4 regions of the Bacillus sp. NEB1478 genome follow, and region 1 is predicted to be linked to each of the others. Evidence: riboswitches for the same ligand, from Rfam matches in the RefSeq annotation. Region 1 holds a riboswitch; each other region holds the start of a gene.

Region 1 (4,207 bases):
TTCGTGCCAGCAAAGACAGCATCTCTAGAAGAATTGGCTCAGTACGAAGCGTTTCAACTGGAAATCGCACCGTTTGTCACACAGCTAAAGCAAAACTTCCTGAAAACAATGGAGCACAAACGCACAAGCCCGCGTGAAGATTTGCATTTTGGCCGGTTGGGGAAAAAGCTCACGCGTCTTGCAACCGATAAGAACCCGAGACTTTTTCGCAAAAAAACAGAATCGCAGCACGAGCTCGACACAACTTTTACACTGCTCGTAGACTGTTCAGCCTCCATGTTTAACAAGATGGAAGAAACCCAAAAAGGAATCGTCTTATTTCACGAGACTCTAAAAGCACTCAGGATTCCACATTCAGTCGTCGGTTTTTGGGAAGATGCAGCAGACGCAACATCAGCAGATCAGCCGAATTATTTTCACGAAGTCATCTCATACCGGAGTTCACTTCATCAAACAGGGGCATCGATCATCCAGCTCGAACCGCAAGAAGATAACCGTGACGGCTATTCGATCCGGCGGATGGGTGAGGAGCTTCTCAAACGCCCCGAACAGCAAAAAATACTTCTCGTATTCTCTGACGGAGAGCCAGCCGCTTTCGACTATGAAACTCACGGAGTGTTAGACACCCGTGAAGCGGTTACGAAAACACGGAAGCTTGGAATCGAAACGATTGGAATGTTTATCGCGAACGGAGAAGTATCTGAGGAAGAAGAAAAGCTCATGCAAAACATTTACGGACCGCAAAACGTAGTCGTACCTAGCGCAAAAGAACTTGTAGACTATCTCATGCCGGTGCTAAGAAAACTGCTTTTCAAAGCGATATAGTTTTATTTCATGCCTTAACCATATAAAAATGCCCAATGACCATACCGGCCACGGGCATTTTTTTTATGTAGAAATTTTAATACTCTAAGAGCTTCAGCCAAACAAAAATCACACCAAAAAACCCCGTGTAACTTACGATTCGGACCGACCACTCTGGCAAGGCAGATCGAAGCAGGCTTGTGAAAATTCCAACTAAAATAAAAGCTGCAACCAAGATATAAATCGAAATGATATCAAATGGTATGTGAAAAGAAAGCCATTTTTCCATCTTCCTAACCTCCCCCTAATTTTTATATCGGACAAAATACCTAGTCATTAAAGAAAACATGACGAAAAAACCAAAATTTTGCCAACAAAAAAACATAACAAAGAATTTAACCATCAGCACCGCATTTCCAATAGCGCATATTGTAATAAAAAGGAGAAGTAAGGGGTGGACCTTTTGAATCAACGTGTTGTAGATGCCGTATTAGCAGCAGCGGAAGAAGACTATTTAGTCAACAATAAAGATGCTGAAACGTTCGCTGCAGAATTAGCACTGCTTGCATCAGCACTTGTAACAGTCGGTGACTTTCTGGCAACTATAAGTGCTGCACTCGTATTGAGACAAATACAGATCGACAGGGTTGAGCAGCTAGAAGCAGAAAAAGAACAAGAAACCCAGATGAAAGATATACAAGACCAGCTTGCTGCAATGAAAAAAGAAATCAAAGCGCTTCGGGGGAAATAGTTTCTATCATTCTCCTAAGCGTTTTTTGTTTTCTCAATCATAATCTTTCTTTTTCCACTCATCTTCAGGCATCTCGAACCCTTCGCCAGAAAATCGTTCTTCCTTAAACGGGTCACCATACATATGAAAATCGTTTTGTTCCCAAAAGCCGGGCTGATCTTCAGCTAGAAACTCAAACTTGCGGACCCACTTCGCACTTTTCCAAAAATAAAGATGTGGTACAACAAGGCGAAGAGGAAACCCGTGTTTTTCCGTCAGTGGTTTGCCCTCAAAGGAATGCGCCAGTAAAACGTCATCTCGCAGCATATCTTCGAGCGGAACATTCGTCGTATAATCATAGTCACCGTGAACCATCACAAACTTTGCTGCAGGATCAACATCGATCCCTTTCAAAAAATCCTTGAACGTTACTCCTTCAAACGTGTTGTCGAATCTTGACCATCGCGTTACACAATGAATATCGCGGACCACTTTTGTTTGCGGCATCTTCATAATGTCTTCAAAAGAAAATTCGACTTCTTTCCCCACAAGTCCTTCAACTGAAAACGTCCATTTTTCCATGTCATAAACGGGAACTTCCCCTTCATGCAAAATCGGAAATCGTTCTGTCAAAACCTGACCAGGCGGAAGTCTTCCTTCTAAACTTTTATCCACTTCAGGAACACGCATTTTTTTGATTCTGTCAGCTTTATTTAGCCCCATCATTCATCACCCTCCTAAGGTTTAAATAAAAAAACGCCCTTTTTTAAAATAAAAAGAGGACGCTTACCCGATCATATCGACATCCTCTTATCTTTCAGTCTGATAACTGTTAGAAGTAGCACCGTACCTGTAAAAGGTGGTTGCCGGGCTTCATCGGGCTAATTCCCTCCGCCTGCTCGCAATAAGAGATCAATCATTAAATTATGCTTATTATCCCATATCGAACTGAAAAATCAACCGGTCAATTAAACTCTTTTGCCATTCCTAAATATATAATGACCGCGCCGAAAACGGCTAAACTGATTAATAAAAAATAAATAAACTTTTCCTCTGCTTTTCCTTCGCTTTGTTCCAATCTCTGCCTAGCATCCGGAGACTGTGCTGTATCATCTGTATTTGCTTTCTTCTTTCCAAACATACAAATCCTCCACTCCAGTTGCAGTATTTGTACATAGTGTGGGAAAAAAGAAGAGGATTTAAACAAAAAAACTCCGAAAGCTTTATTCTGCAAAACTTCCGGAGTCTAATATGATCTATTGTTGTACAGCTTTTGCTGCATTTACGCGTCCATTTTGGAACAATGTGCCTGTTCCTGTTATAGGATCGGCCGTACTTTCTAAAGCAGAACGGATTTGTGAAGCATTTTTACCTTGTGCAGCCAACAATCCGGCTACCCCGGCAACGACTGGTGATGCCATCGACGTACCTGAAAAACTGGCATATCGGTTGAGCGGAATCGTTGAGTAAATATCGACACCAGGAGCGGCAATATCAACCCACGTTCCAAAGTTTGAAAAAGAAGCCTTCTGGTCGTTTTGGTCCGTCGCTGCAACAGCGATCGCATTCTCGTAATAAGCAGGGTAGCTAGGAAGAGCCACACCTGAATTACCAGCAGCTGCAACCACGACAGAACCTTTATTCCATGCATAGTTTACAGCATCTTCAAGCGTTTTTGTTCCCAGATTTCCACCGAGGCTCAAGTTGATGACTTGTGCCCCCTGATCTGCAGCATACCGGATACCTTGTGCTACATCATCCAATGAGCCGCTGCCTTCCGCATCTAATACACGAACTGCTAAAATAGAAGCCTTTGGAGCGAGACCTGCCACACCAACGCCGTTGTTCGTGTTAGCCGCAGCGATACCTGCAACATGCGTTCCGTGCTCATTTTCATCAATCGGGTTTTCGTCATCGGCCACAAAATCATGTCCTTTAATAACTTTTCCCTCTAAATCGGGATGATTGTAGTCTACACCTGTATCAACGACAGCGATTTTTACGGAAGAAGAACTTTGTGTAACATCCCATGCCTGTTCAGCCGCTACTTTTTGTGGTGCATATTGCTGAGTCTTGTAGAATGGATCATTCGGCACATAAGTTGCGTGAAAAGTCGCATTAGGTTCAGCGTACTCGACTGTGTTCAAATTTTCATATTTCTCTACAGCATCATTTGTGCTACTGCTGTTAACCTTTACAACATAAAAGTGATCCGATTTATCAGTAATCTGTCCGCCGTTCTTTGAAACAATCTCTTTAGCGGCAGTGTTCGTTACCGAATCTTTAAAATGGACAATTAATTCCTTTGGAGCAGTCTGTTTATCAACAGACGGTGAAAACGAAGCTGCCTTTTCTTGTGGCTCTGCAGCGGAAGCCGGGAGAGCTAAAGATACTAAAAGGGGTAAAGCTGCGGCGTATGCCACGAAACGCTTGAACATATGATCACTCCTTCAAGATGATTTACCAAGCAAAGGGATGCGAGGTTGGCTTACCAATTCAACAAAATACGACAAAACCCTTTATAATTATCCTAAAATAATAATTATTTACTAGGTTCTAGCATTTTGTAAGTCTATATATCTATGACAAAAGCATAACACGTCCAACTATTTTAATATCTTAAGAAAAAGTTACAGAATAATTTGTTATATGAAGAAAATGTAAATGGAAAGA
Region 2 (4,207 bases), 1.8 Mb from region 1:
AAGATTACGAATTAATACAAATCCACACGACGGTCATTTAATGCTGGAACCTTTGTGCGAACTTCATCAACGAGCGTTGATGAAAGGTCTGCAACTAAAATTTCTTCCTCTGTTTTTGAAGCTTCCGCAACGATCTCACCCCATGGATCTATAATCATCGACTGCCCGGCAAAGGTATTATTCGGATCACTTCCTATACGGTTGCAAGCAATGACATAACATTGGTTTTCAATGGCTCGCGCGATGAGCAAAGCCCGCCAATGAATCTCTCTCTGGATCGGCCATTGTGCAGGAACGAAAAGTACTTTTGCCCCATTTAAAAAAGGTTTGCGAATCCATTCAGGAAAGCGGATATCGTAGCAGATAACCCCTGCCGAAAGAATGCCATCCACCTTGAATAAACCAGTTGCATCTCCTGCTGAAATGTATTTTTCTTCATCCATCAGTGTAATGAGGTGGGCTTTTGAATAAGTTCCAATATGCTCTCCATTTCGGTTAAAGCTCATCATTGTATTGTAAACGGATTGCTCGTTTCTCATGGCAACAGAGCCGCCAATTATGTTGACCGCAAACTCTTTTGCAAGAGAGCTTAATAACTTCTTGGCTTTTTCGCCGTTATCATCGCTGATTACATCTAATCTGGTTAAATCATAACCGGTATCCCATAGCTCAGGAAGAACAATTGTATCTGGCTTATAAAGGTGTACTGTCTCACGTATCTTTTTTTCAATATGTTCATAGTTTAATTGCGGTTTGCCAAATTGAACATCCACTTGTATGCATGCAATTTTCATTGAATAACAACCCTCCATGGTAAAAAAAAGTCTTTACAGAATTTCCTTAAGCGTATAACATAACTCATTAGAATTTCAAGAACATTCAAATTAGACTGGAAGTGATTCTGTGAAACGTTTTGAACAGGCAGAGGTTTTGGGAAAGCTGCCGGAACAATTTTTTGCTAAGCTCGTAAAAAAAGTAACGGATTATGTGGATCAAGGTTATGATGTTATCAATCTTGGACAAGGTAATCCAGATCTGCCTACACCAAATCATATTGTTGACGCACTAAAAGAAGGGGCAGATCATTCGGGTTATCACAAGTATTCCCCTTTTCGCGGCTACCCGTTTTTAAAGCAGGCCGCTGTTGATTTTTATAAACGGGAATATGATGTTGATCTCGACCCTGATAAAGAAGTAGCTGTTCTTTTTGGAGGCAAAGTCGGACTTGTTGAACTTTCTCAATGCTATTTGAACGCTGATGAAGTTGCACTTGTTCCTGACCCAGGCTACCCGGATTACTGGTCAGGCATTGCAATGGCAGGAGCAAGAATGGAAACGATGCCACTCAAAAAAGAAAATGAATTTCTTCCTGACTATAAGAGCTTGGATGAAAGCGTGCTGAATGAAGCGAAACTCATGTTTTTAAACTATCCGAACAACCCGACTGCAGGTGTTGCTACAAAAGAATTTTTTGATGAAACTGTGAAGATCGCTAAAGACCACGATATTTTAGTTTGCCACGATTTTGCGTATGGTGCGATCGGATATGACGGGCAAAAGCCAGTAAGTTTCCTTCAGGCTGATGGTGCAAAGGATGTAGGAATCGAAATATATACATTATCTAAAACATACAATATGGCTGGGTGGCGTGTTGGTTTCGCGGTCGGAAATGAACAAGTCATTGAGTCAATCAATCTATTACAAGATCATTTTTACGTTAGTCTTTTTGGCGCTGTTCAGCATGCAGCGGCAGTTGCTTTAAATGGACCACAAGACTGCGTGGATGAACTCGTCCAAACTTACGAAAGGCGACGAAATGCATTTATCGGGCGGTTAAAAGAACACGGATGGAGTGTCCAGGCGCCAAAAGGATCCTTTTTCTGCTGGCTCCCAGTTCCTGATGGATTCACTTCAGAAACATTCGCTGATCATGTGTTAGATAAAACACATGTTGTCGTAGCACCGGGAATCGGGTTCGGAAAAGAAGGTGACCGATACGTACGGGTCGGGCTTCTTACTTCAGAAGAGCGGCTAATAGAAGCTGCAGACCGCATTGCAACGTTGCTATAAATTTTTTTGTTGACAGATCGTAATGACCCTGTCATAATCACATTTAACATTATATTCAAACAATTTGCACTCTTATTAAGAGCAGGTGGAGGGACTAGCCCGATGAAACCCGGCAACCATTCAGCTTATTTTTTATGCTGAAAACGGTGCTAATTCTTGCAGTCTATAAAAGGACTGAGAGATGAGAGGAAGCGTGGACTGTGATTTTTGGCGCCCCTTCCTTCTTGGATGGGGCTTTTTATTGTGTTTGATCATTGATAAGCGTCGAATCTCGTCGTCAGTTTTGTTTTCTCGGTGCTCATGTAGGAGGACTACATTCCGCGCCTCGAAACCTTCACTTTCTCGACCTTCTCGCTTCTAAATGATCAAACGATTGGAAGATCATTAATAAGCGTCGAATCTCGTCGTCAGTTTTGTTTTCTCGGTGCTCATGGAGGAGCCAATAAATGATTCCTAGACTTTCTTGCCTTTAAATGTTCAAAGGATGAAAAGTTTATAGCAAGTTTTGTGTTTGAAAGGAGTATAACAACGATGAGTAAAGTAACAGCGACATATTTGGTACATGATAAAAAAGGAAATTTGGAAAAGAAGGCTGAGGGGATCGCACTCGGTCTGACTGTAGGATCGTGGACAGATCTCCCGCAATTAGAACAAAATCAGCTGGAAAAACATAAAGGCACTGTAGAAAGTGTCGTGGTATTGGATGACGACAATAAAACAAATCAATTTTTAGGAAGCAAGCGTACAAAAGGATTAATTAAAATTTCATATCCTGCTGCCAATTTTTCACCGGATCTTCCGGCGATTTTAACGACTATTTTCGGGAAGCTGTCACTAGATGGTGAAATAAAGCTAGTAGATTTAGAGTTAGATAAGCATCTGGAGCAGCGTTTCCCAGGGCCGAAATACGGTATTGATGGTATCCGAAATATTCTCGGTGTTCACGACCGGCCGCTCGTTATGAGTATCTTTAAAGGAGTATTAGGCAAAGATATATCATTTTTTGAACAACAGCTTTACGAGCAAGCTTTAGGCGGTGTTGATCTTGTAAAAGATGATGAAATTCTTTTTGATAATCCGCTCACACCGTTTGATGACAGAATAAGAACGGCAAAAAAAGTGTTGCAGCAAGTTCAAGAACGAACAGGTGAAAAAACACTATACGCAGTTAACTTAACTGGACGTACGAGTGAACTGAGAGATAAAGCGAGGCTTGCAGCTGAGTTAGGTGCGAACGCTTTACTTTTCAACGTATTGTCGTATGGACCTGATGTTCTTCAAGAACTGGCAGAAGATAAAGAAATTCCGCTGCCGATTATGGCCCATCCAGCGTTATCAGGAGCAATTGGATCTTCATCCCTTTATGGAATTGGATATTCTGTTCTATTAGGAAAATTATTAAGATATGCTGGTGCAGATCTCGTCTTATTCCCAAGCCCATATGGAAGTGTTGCACTTGAACGCGGTGAGGCACTCGGTATAAGTGAAGCATTGACAACAGACAATATCAAGCTTGCAAAATCTTTTCCAGTACCATCAGCGGGAATTCATCCGGGACTGACACCTATTTTGTTCAAAGATTTTGGTGTCGATAGTGTGATTAATGCAGGTGGTGGAATACATGGCCACCCGGATGGAGCAGCTGGCGGTGCACGAGCTTTCAGGCAAGCGATCGATGCAGTCGTCAGAGGTGAAGACTTCGAGAAATATGCTGAACATCATCCTGAACTTTTAAAAGCATTAGAGCTTTGGGGAGGAGTGCCTGCTACATGACTAGCCAACCTGTGATTTTTTGTGATTTTGATGGAACGGTCACTGAAAAAGATAATATTGTTGCCATCATGGAGGAGTTCTCACCAGAAGGATGGCAGCCAATCGTGAACAATATCTTGAATGAGTCAATCTCGATTCGAGAAGGGGTAGGGAAGTTGTTTTCCAGAATATCAGCTAATAAACGGAATGATATTATCCAGTTTGTTCTAACCAGATCAAAGATAAGAGATGGTTTTGAGGAATTTATCAATTTTACAAAAAAAGAAAACATACCGCTTTACATTGTGAGCGGAGGGATCGACTTTTTTGTTCATCCTGTTTTGGAAAATAAGTTAGAGACAGAACACATCATCTGCAACGGCAG
Region 3 (4,207 bases), 1.2 Mb from region 1:
CAGCCAAAAAAGCTCGCACGTAAAGCGGTAGAAGAAATTGTGACGTATGTAGATTAATAAAACTGGCTTTAACAGGGAGTCTGGGACCTGTAAAAGCCGGTTTTTGTTTTTGAAGAGATACGAGCGCGATGCAGAAAATACGAGCGCGATTCGAAGAATACGAGCGAAACCTGGAATAACCGATCAATTTGATTTTTAACTTGTACCATTCTGCCTTCATTCACCTCAACAAATAAGAAAAAAGGATTTTTTTCGACATATACCGAATTTATCTTTATAGCAAAAGTATATTGAATAAAGAAAGAGGATTCTTTATGAAAGAAACATTAGACTTAATAGACTTTGCCCTGCAAAAAAGTGGATTAGATCCACTTAAAGATCCGACTCAGGTTCAATACTTGGGTGAGGGCGCATGGCATCAAGCATATCTCGTTCAACTGCGGGTTGGGGAAGCTGTTGTTGTAAGGTTTCCAAAAGCGGTAGCATACGGGAAGAAGGTAGAATTTGACGAGACGGCATGTCTGGCAGAATATGAAGGAACGAAAGCGTATTATAAACTGGCAAATAGCGTTAAACCAGGTATTTGTCCTGAATTTTTTCAATATTATGTTGGTAAGAATAAAACGTTTACTGTTGAATCGTATGCTGGAAAACCGATTAAGCTTGAAAACTTTACGTTCATGGAAGCATTCCAGACGGGTGCAGAAATGGGTGAATTTTTCCGATACATGAACATGGCACAGCACGGGTTAAAAGGCTTCGGATACTTAAGATGGAATGGTACAAATATTGAAGGACAGTTCCAGTCGAGTGTTACAGAGTTCATGAAAGAAGAGAATAAAGAGTACTTAAACGACTTTAAAGGGTTTATCCTAAATTATGATCGGCATGTTCATCCAGCAGCAATGATTCAACTTGAGGAATGCATGAGAAACAGGAATCTTGATGAATCTCAAATTGTATTTACGAACCAGGATACTTCTCCTGAGAATATATTGCTTCACGGTGATGGAAGAGTATGTCTAATCGACCCAGTACCGCTTTTGTACAGTGGAGATTCGTTAGCAGGTAATTTTATAAACAATTATCATACACTTTATGCAACTTTCTTTAATTCACCACGTTACGCAAAACATCAGTTCGATCGATTTGAGGAAAAGCTGCAAACTATAGTTGATGGTTTTATGGAAGGCTATTGCAATGGTGATGCTGATGTAAAGAAACGGGTGAAACAAGAGGAGTTTATCAAACTGACAAGCTTGACCGCTTTTCAATTCAAGGTATTGCACAGTGATATGACGTTAGAACAAAAAATTCGTTACGGCGAAAAAGAGGCGATTGCAAACAGAATCCCTGTACTTGTTAAAAGAATTGAAGAGTTTCAGTGGAATTTAGATAGAAGCGGAACAAAATTGGCATAACCAGCATATTACATTCATAATCTAAATTTAATCGTTCGTGCAATGATAATGAGACTTTTGAATGACTTTTAAGATTTTTCTAAAAACGGTTGACTTTCGAAAATGAGATGCCTATAATCCTATTCAAGAACAAAATAAACATCTTCACATTATTGTGGTAAACCATATAAAATGAATATCTCTTATCCAGAGAGGCGGAGGGACTAGGCCCTATGAAGCCCGGCAACCAACAGACCACAACGGTTTGGAAAGGTGCCAATTCCTACAGATCATATTTGGTCTGAAAGATAAGAGGAGGACATCAAACCCTCTTCTTAGGAAGGGGGTTTTTTATTTTTCCCTCTTCTCAATACTTCAACATTACTTCCTAGCCTAAACCTTATTCCTGCTTTTATACCGATTTACATTCCATGATTAAATCACCTAAAGGAGAGATTCGATGACTAAACAAATTTTCCGAAGAGAGCTGAGAGCCCATGACCTATAAAAACTTGATTGAGCCAGCGCGAGAAGCCGGTAAGGTTATGTTAGGGGAGTTTACGTTAGAATCCGGTCAATTAATAACAGACTTAGAATTAGCTTTTGAAAAGGTGGGGAATTCTAGAGGTCCTGTGATTCTGCTTTGTCATGCACTTACTGGAAATCAAGATGCATATGGCACAGAAGAGGATCCTGGCTGGTGGAGAGGTCTCATCGGACCTGACAGCTATATTGATACTAATCTTTATCAAGTTATAACATTTAATGTGCTTGGCGGCTGCAGCGGCTCAACAGGCCCTGCTTCGATAAATGCCGGAACAGGCAGACCTTATCAAGACAGTTTTCCTTTCATAACGGTTAGAGACATGGTCCGTGCAGAGAGGTATGCGCTCGAAGGATTAGGAATTCCGAGATTGTCTGCTGTAATTGGAGGATCGTTAGGAGGCATGCAAGCCTTGGAATGGGCTGTTCAGTTTCCTTATCTAATTGAAAAAGTGTTCGTTCTTGCAGCAACTCCTCATTTAAATGATTACGGAATTGCGTTTAACCGATTGGCGATCCATGCGATTGAAAATGATCCAGTGTACAAAAGCGGAAACCGTGAAGAAGGGGAACGATTAATTGGATTGGAAATTGCGAGAATGGCGGGACTTTTAACTTATCGTCAGCCAAAGCTTTTTAACGATCGATTTCAGCGTACAATCCGGGATGGGGATGCAGAAGGCAAGTCTTTTTACCAAGTAGAATCCTATATGACATATCAGGGGGAGAAGCTTACCACTCGTTTTGATGTAGATAGTTATTTGACTCTTCTGTATGCGATGAATGCACACGATATTGGCGATAAACTAGGCGGATGGAAAAGGGCAGCTTCTCAAATTCAGGCAGAAGTTCACGCATTCGGTTATACAGGAGACCTCATTTATCCTCCAGAAGAAATTGAGGAGTTCGTAAAACAAACACGATACGGAACGTTCTATTCGATTGAAACCGATTTTGGACATGATGGTTTTTTAGTAGAGTTTGATAAATGGGGTCCTTATATAAAAGCGGCCTTATCACAGGAGAGTGGGTTGAAATATGGCACCTATTAAAGCAGCTTTGCTTGGTTTCGGTACAGTTGGGCAAGGAGTTTATGAAGCACTAAAAACACACAAGAGGCAGCTGGAATCTGTATTTGGGAACGAAGTCGTGATCGAGGCTATCCTCGTGAAGGATGGTTCGAAAAAAAGAGATGTGGATCCTGATGTACTTGTTACGACAGACTTTGATGCGATCTTAAGAATTCCTGATCTGCAGATAGTTTTTGAAGCGATCGTGGGTGAAGAGCCGGGGTTCACGTATTTAAGAAAAGCGATTGCGCTAGGCTGCCACATCATCACAGCGAATAAAGTGATGTTTGCCAAACACGGCAGAACACTGCTGTCGAAGGCGGATGAGGAGGGTGTTGGAATCGGTTTTGAAGCTACAACAGCTGGTGGAACACCAATCATTCGCAGTATTTCACAGCTGCTGCAAGTAAATGAAATACACTCGATTGAAGCTATCTTGAACGGTACTTCTAATTATATTTTAACGACAATTCGTGAAAAAGGATTGCCATTTCTAGAGGTCTTAAAGACGGCTCAGGAACTCGGATATGCAGAAGCAGATCCTGTAAACGACGTAGAAGGCTATGATGCTTTTTATAAGCTGATGATTCTAAGTGAACTTTCTTTCGGGAACGCTCCAAACTGGAATGATGTTGAGAGGCAGGGCATAACAGAGGTCGCACAGGAACATATTGAATTGTTCAGCCGATGGGGTTATAGGATCAAACACTTAGCACGGATCCGAAAAGAGGGTGAACAGCTTAGTGCATCTGTAAAACCCGTTTTGGTAGACACTGATCATTCCTTATACGGTATCGAAGGGGTGCAAAATGCAGTGATGGTGGAAACAAGTCTCGCCGGAAAAGTAACGATACAAGGTGCTGGAGCTGGAAAACTTCCAACGGCAAGTGCCATGGTAGAAGACTTAACCTTTGTGCTGCAGCCTAAGCCTGTAAACTTAAAACTATTTACGCAGGACGTGGAACAAAGAGCAATTGCTAGTGTCCAAGAATCTCAGCAAGCTCTCGTTGTGATTGGAAAAGACCCGTTATCAGCAGATCTGGCCTCTTTTGATGCAGTCATTGTTAAGCAGGAAGAATCAGCAGGTCTCATCTATCGTTTGATTCATTGCTCAAGTGAAGCTGCTCTTGCCTTGAAATGTGATACTTCTCTTCATATTTATGAAGTTGCGTGTGATCAGCTTGAGAAGGTTGA
Region 4 (4,207 bases), 560 kb from region 1:
AAGCTCCTACAATAATTTTTTTGTCGCTGATACCGCCTTCTGTTTTGTTGCCGCAGGCAGCAAGAGCAGCTGCAACTACAGCGAGAAGTAATACTGTTAAGATTTTTTTCATATAATTTTCCTCCTTGTTGTGGTGTTATCTTTTATCTAAAGCAGTCGTAATTCGATCTCCTATCCATTGGATAATAAATACGATCACTAAGATTAGCGCGGTGGAAACTAGTGTTACGTCAGCGTTATCTCTTTGATAGCCTTCCATATAAGCAAGGTTACCTAGCCCCCCTGCTCCTACGACACCTGCCATTGCCGTGTAGCTTACAAGAGCAATCGCTGTAACGGTGATTCCAGAGATTAGTGCCGGCAAACTTTCAGGAATAAGCACTTTAAATATGATTTGGGCATTTGTTGCACCCATTGATCTTGCTGCTTCAATTACCCCTTTATTAATCTCCCTCAAAGCGATTTCTACCATTCGTGCATAAAATGGTGCCGCTCCTATAATCAAAGCAGGTAAAGCTGCTTCTGCTCCTAGCATTGTTCCTACTAGAAAGCGGGTAAACGGAATAAGAAGTATGATCAAGATAATAAATGGAATCGAACGGAACACGTTGACAACAACGGCGATCAATCCATTTAAAAATTTGTTTTCCCATAAGTTTCCTGGCGATGTTAAAAACAAAGCTAATCCCAGGGCAAGACCTAAGATAAATGTAACGATTACTGATATTGCCGACATGTATAATGTTTCATTTGTCGCCTGAATGACTGCATCCCATTGAACATTCGGGAACCAAATACTAAGCATTATGAATCACCTCAACCTCAACCTGCACACTGTCCAAAAATTTCATCGCTTTTTCTAGGGCAGAGTCACTGCCTTTAATTTGAATAAACAGCGTCCCATACGGACCATTTTGTGTCTGCGAAATTTTCCCTTGAAGGATATTAACATCTACCTCATAATTTCGAATCAATTCTGTAATGAGCGGCTGCCCAGTACGACCTCCGACAAAAGTGAGCTGAATGATCTTGCCTTCAGGGAATCCATCAATAAATTGTTTAATTGTATCAACAGTTTCTTCAGGTTCTGTCACTTGTTTAACAAAGTCTTTGGTAATGTTTTGAGCAGGGTTTTTAAATACGCTCAATACATCTCCTTCTTCAACAACTTTACCGGTTTCCATTACGGCTACGCGGTGACATATTTTTCGGATAACATGCATTTCATGTGTAATCAGTACAATTGTTAAACCAAGTTTTTTATTGATCTCTACTAAGAGATCGAGGATGCTGTCCGTCGTTTTCGGGTCAAGTGCGGAAGTTGCTTCATCGCACAATAATACTTTTGGCTGATTCGCCAGAGCTCTTGCTATACCAACACGCTGCTTTTGACCGCCGCTAAGCTGGGAGGGATAAGATCCGCCTCTGCCTTCTAAACCGACAAGATTAATGAGTTCCTCTACTCGTTTGTTAATCTCAGCCTTTTTTACACCTGCAATTTCTAAAGGAAAAGCGATATTTTCCCGAACCGTTCTTGACCAAAGCAAGTTAAAGTGCTGAAAGATCATGCTGATTTCTTGCCTGGCTTCTCTTAACTGTTTTGAAGAAAGCTCAGACATGTTTTTTCCACCGATTGAAACTGAACCGCTCGTTGGTCTTTCCAGCATGTTCAGTATGCGGATCAGCGTACTCTTTCCAGCACCGCTATATCCGATAATCCCGTATATTTCTCCTTGATTTATTGTTAAATCTACCGTATCAACAGCCTTTACTTCACCATCTTTGGTTTGAAAGACTTTACGGACTGATCGTAAGTTAATCAAAATACCTAACCTCATTTCCTAAATAAAAAATAAAAAAATGCCTTCTGCTTCAATATGAGCAGAAAGGCATAATATATGCGCATTCTCCTCATCTCCCAAGACAAATAATGTCCTGCAGGAATTGGCACCTTTCTAGCTGACAATAAGCCAACTAGCGGTTGCCGGGTTTCATAGGGCCAGTCCCTCCACCACTCGTGATAAGTTAAAGCGTTGCGTTATTAAGTTAAAGCGAAACATTTTAAAGTCGATGTGAAGAATAATAACATCGTTGTCGATAGGTGTCAAACTTTTTTCGCATTTTTGAACATTAGCCCACTAGATATTTGTTCCCAGTGAGAACTTAGATAAAAAATCGCTTCCCATTTAAGCCGCTGTCTTAACGTCCCTTGAAACTCGACCATTTCTTGCCGCAAGAGGGTAGTCAGTTTCATCTTTCCTTCTAACATCAAAATCAGATAGTTTGGATTTCCTTTAAAAATGACAATTCGGTTGCTGTTGCCTTCTTTGTAACCTATCTTAAGCGTTGTATCATCATACATTTCGAAGTTCGGCTTAACCGGAATGTTATACAAAAGCAGATATGGACTTCTGGCAATCTGTTCTTCAAAAAAGTGTACATCCAACATAAAGATCCCCCCGAATTGATTGTTACTTTTTCTTGTTCGTGAGGAATGATGGTATACCTTTATAAAGCTTTCGACAGCTCTAAAGAATCGTTTTTGGAATTACGACAGGTTTAACCATTTTTAGTGATTATGTCTGCTTTTCCCTGTTTCGCTGCCATTATGACCGTTGCTATTTTTGCTTTGCTCATTGCTTCTTCCGTTCCCGTTCCTGCCATTATGATGGGAATCAGGGTTCGTTTTAATTTGTTCAGAATAATTTTGCTTTCGATTTTCTTGATGTTTATTGTTTGATTCATTGCTATTTTGACTTCTGTTATTGTTTTTGTAATCTGGCTTTCCGTAATTTTTTTCACGGACAGGACTATTATTATTACGGTTCTTTGACTCTGTATGCAGTTTATTATGTTTGTTCGGTTTTACAATGTATTCTTTAGATTCATGATTCCGTTGTTGTGCAGGTCGATCTGTATGATTGTTCGATTTATCAGGATCAGGTGTATGCATCTGCTTAGGATGTGGAATCACCTTTATGTCTTTAGACGAAACAGCTGCTTTCTTTTGAAGATCTTGAATGTTAGCTTCTTTAATAATCTTTTCTTGGATAGGCACCTGTTGTTTATTGGCTTTTTGAAAAGCAGTCAGTTTACCTGAGGATACACCAAGCTGCGCAGCCTTTTTACGTGTATCACGGTTTGTCTCCGTTACCGTTATTGCCACGGGGTACTTAATGACAGCTTGTTTCACTATTGAATTAACCGCTTGATCGAGCTCTGCTTCCGTTTTACCGTTTCCTTTTTCACTTGAAACGGTTGTAATCAGCATTGAATGATCTGACTTCATATATCCTTCCGCTTCATAAGCGTTTATAAGCTGGTTGGCAAACACTTGGAATGAAGGATGTTCATCAATCGACAAGTGATGCTTTTTTATTAATTGTTTAGCTTCTTTATTAAAAGCGGAAAGTTCAACAACCTTCATTTCGTCATTCACACCAACCTCTAAGCTAGGATTGATATCAAAGCTTACGTAAGCTGCTGCAGCAGACTGGCTGCCAATGGGAATAATGCCAGATAAAAAAACAAAAGCCACTAAGACGGCTACAGATAAAGATAGTGAAGGCAACGCAAAAAGACTTCTCTTTTTGAAAGAAAAATAAGAAGTCTGGTATTCCTTCCCTACGAGAGGACGTTTTCCTTTAGGTATTTTCACCGTAACAAACGTACCATCCTTCATAAGCAAAGTTGCTTTTTTATTGTTTATTTCTATAACAATGCCGCTTTTCAATGATATCCCCCCGCACGTAGCAGGATCAGTAGGAAATTGCAGGTAAGAGAATGCTTCTCTTACCTCACAATTATATTACTTCACCTTAAGGCTGAATGTAAGATTTCAGCGCTTGGAAATCGCCCAAGTATATTAATGATACTGCTATTATATACTTTCGATTTCTCTCTATCGTTTTTCGACTACAGGATACCATATTTAATAAATCTTTTATCGGTAATTGTTTCTTTTCTTTCAAGAATGCGGCAAGTTCTTCATTTTCTGCCAGTAGACGTGCGATTTCTTTAGCGTTTTCGCGTGCATCAACGTGTTTAGGACAGTGTTTGCTTAATACTTTAAAGTTTAAGCCAAACGTTTTTAACATCTTTTGGTATTCTTCAATTTCATATACACGATTCTCTACTTGGAGCTGATCTTCAAAATGATCCATAGCTGCTTTTTGTTCAGCATAGCTCTCTTCTAAACGGCCTTCTT

What was found. A riboswitch is a leader RNA that binds a small molecule or an ion and turns the genes downstream of it on or off. The one in region 1 is predicted to bind S-adenosylmethionine.
Region 2: it holds a riboswitch for S-adenosylmethionine, as region 1 does, so the genes downstream of both, RGB74_RS12100 (2,3-diketo-5-methylthiopentyl-1-phosphate enolase) here and RGB74_RS01735 (sulfite oxidase-like oxidoreductase) in region 1, are expected to answer to the same signal.
Region 3: it holds a riboswitch for S-adenosylmethionine, as region 1 does, so the genes downstream of both, RGB74_RS15425 (homoserine O-acetyltransferase MetX) here and RGB74_RS01735 (sulfite oxidase-like oxidoreductase) in region 1, are expected to answer to the same signal.
Region 4: it holds a riboswitch for S-adenosylmethionine, as region 1 does, so the genes downstream of both, RGB74_RS04345 (methionine ABC transporter ATP-binding protein) here and RGB74_RS01735 (sulfite oxidase-like oxidoreductase) in region 1, are expected to answer to the same signal.

Annotation. Positions count from the first base shown of each region.
Region 1 covers NZ_CP134049.1:355,250-359,456, forward strand. Annotated here, with positions in the region: gene RGB74_RS01720 (vWA domain-containing protein) at 1-825, shown strand, start outside; gene RGB74_RS01725 (hypothetical protein) at 902-1,093, opposite strand; gene RGB74_RS01730 (hypothetical protein) at 1,268-1,555, shown strand; gene RGB74_RS01735 (sulfite oxidase-like oxidoreductase) at 1,589-2,260, opposite strand; SAM riboswitch class I at 2,342-2,445, opposite strand; gene RGB74_RS01740 (hypothetical protein) at 2,499-2,675, opposite strand; gene RGB74_RS01745 (S8 family peptidase) at 2,791-3,972, opposite strand.
Region 2 covers NZ_CP134049.1:2,439,355-2,443,561, reverse strand. Annotated here, with positions in the region: gene RGB74_RS12110 (carbon-nitrogen family hydrolase) at 12-794, opposite strand; gene RGB74_RS12105 (pyridoxal phosphate-dependent aminotransferase) at 904-2,070, shown strand; SAM riboswitch class I at 2,140-2,258, shown strand; gene RGB74_RS12100 (2,3-diketo-5-methylthiopentyl-1-phosphate enolase) at 2,602-3,843, shown strand; gene RGB74_RS12095 (2-hydroxy-3-keto-5-methylthiopentenyl-1-phosphate phosphatase) at 3,840-4,207, shown strand, end outside.
Region 3 covers NZ_CP134049.1:3,064,706-3,068,912, reverse strand. Annotated here, with positions in the region: gene RGB74_RS15435 (nitroreductase family protein) at 1-57, shown strand, start outside; gene RGB74_RS15430 (hypothetical protein) at 315-1,421, shown strand; SAM riboswitch class I at 1,601-1,715, shown strand; gene RGB74_RS15425 (homoserine O-acetyltransferase MetX) at 1,898-2,995, shown strand; gene RGB74_RS15420 (homoserine dehydrogenase) at 2,982-4,207, shown strand, end outside.
Region 4 covers NZ_CP134049.1:918,957-923,163, reverse strand. Annotated here, with positions in the region: gene RGB74_RS04355 (MetQ/NlpA family ABC transporter substrate-binding protein) at 1-112, opposite strand, end outside; gene RGB74_RS04350 (methionine ABC transporter permease) at 137-805, opposite strand; gene RGB74_RS04345 (methionine ABC transporter ATP-binding protein) at 798-1,823, opposite strand; SAM riboswitch class I at 1,909-2,027, opposite strand; gene RGB74_RS04340 (hypothetical protein) at 2,105-2,449, opposite strand; gene RGB74_RS04335 (anti-sigma-I factor RsgI family protein) at 2,570-3,733, opposite strand; gene sigI (RNA polymerase sigma-I factor) at 3,819-4,207, opposite strand, start outside.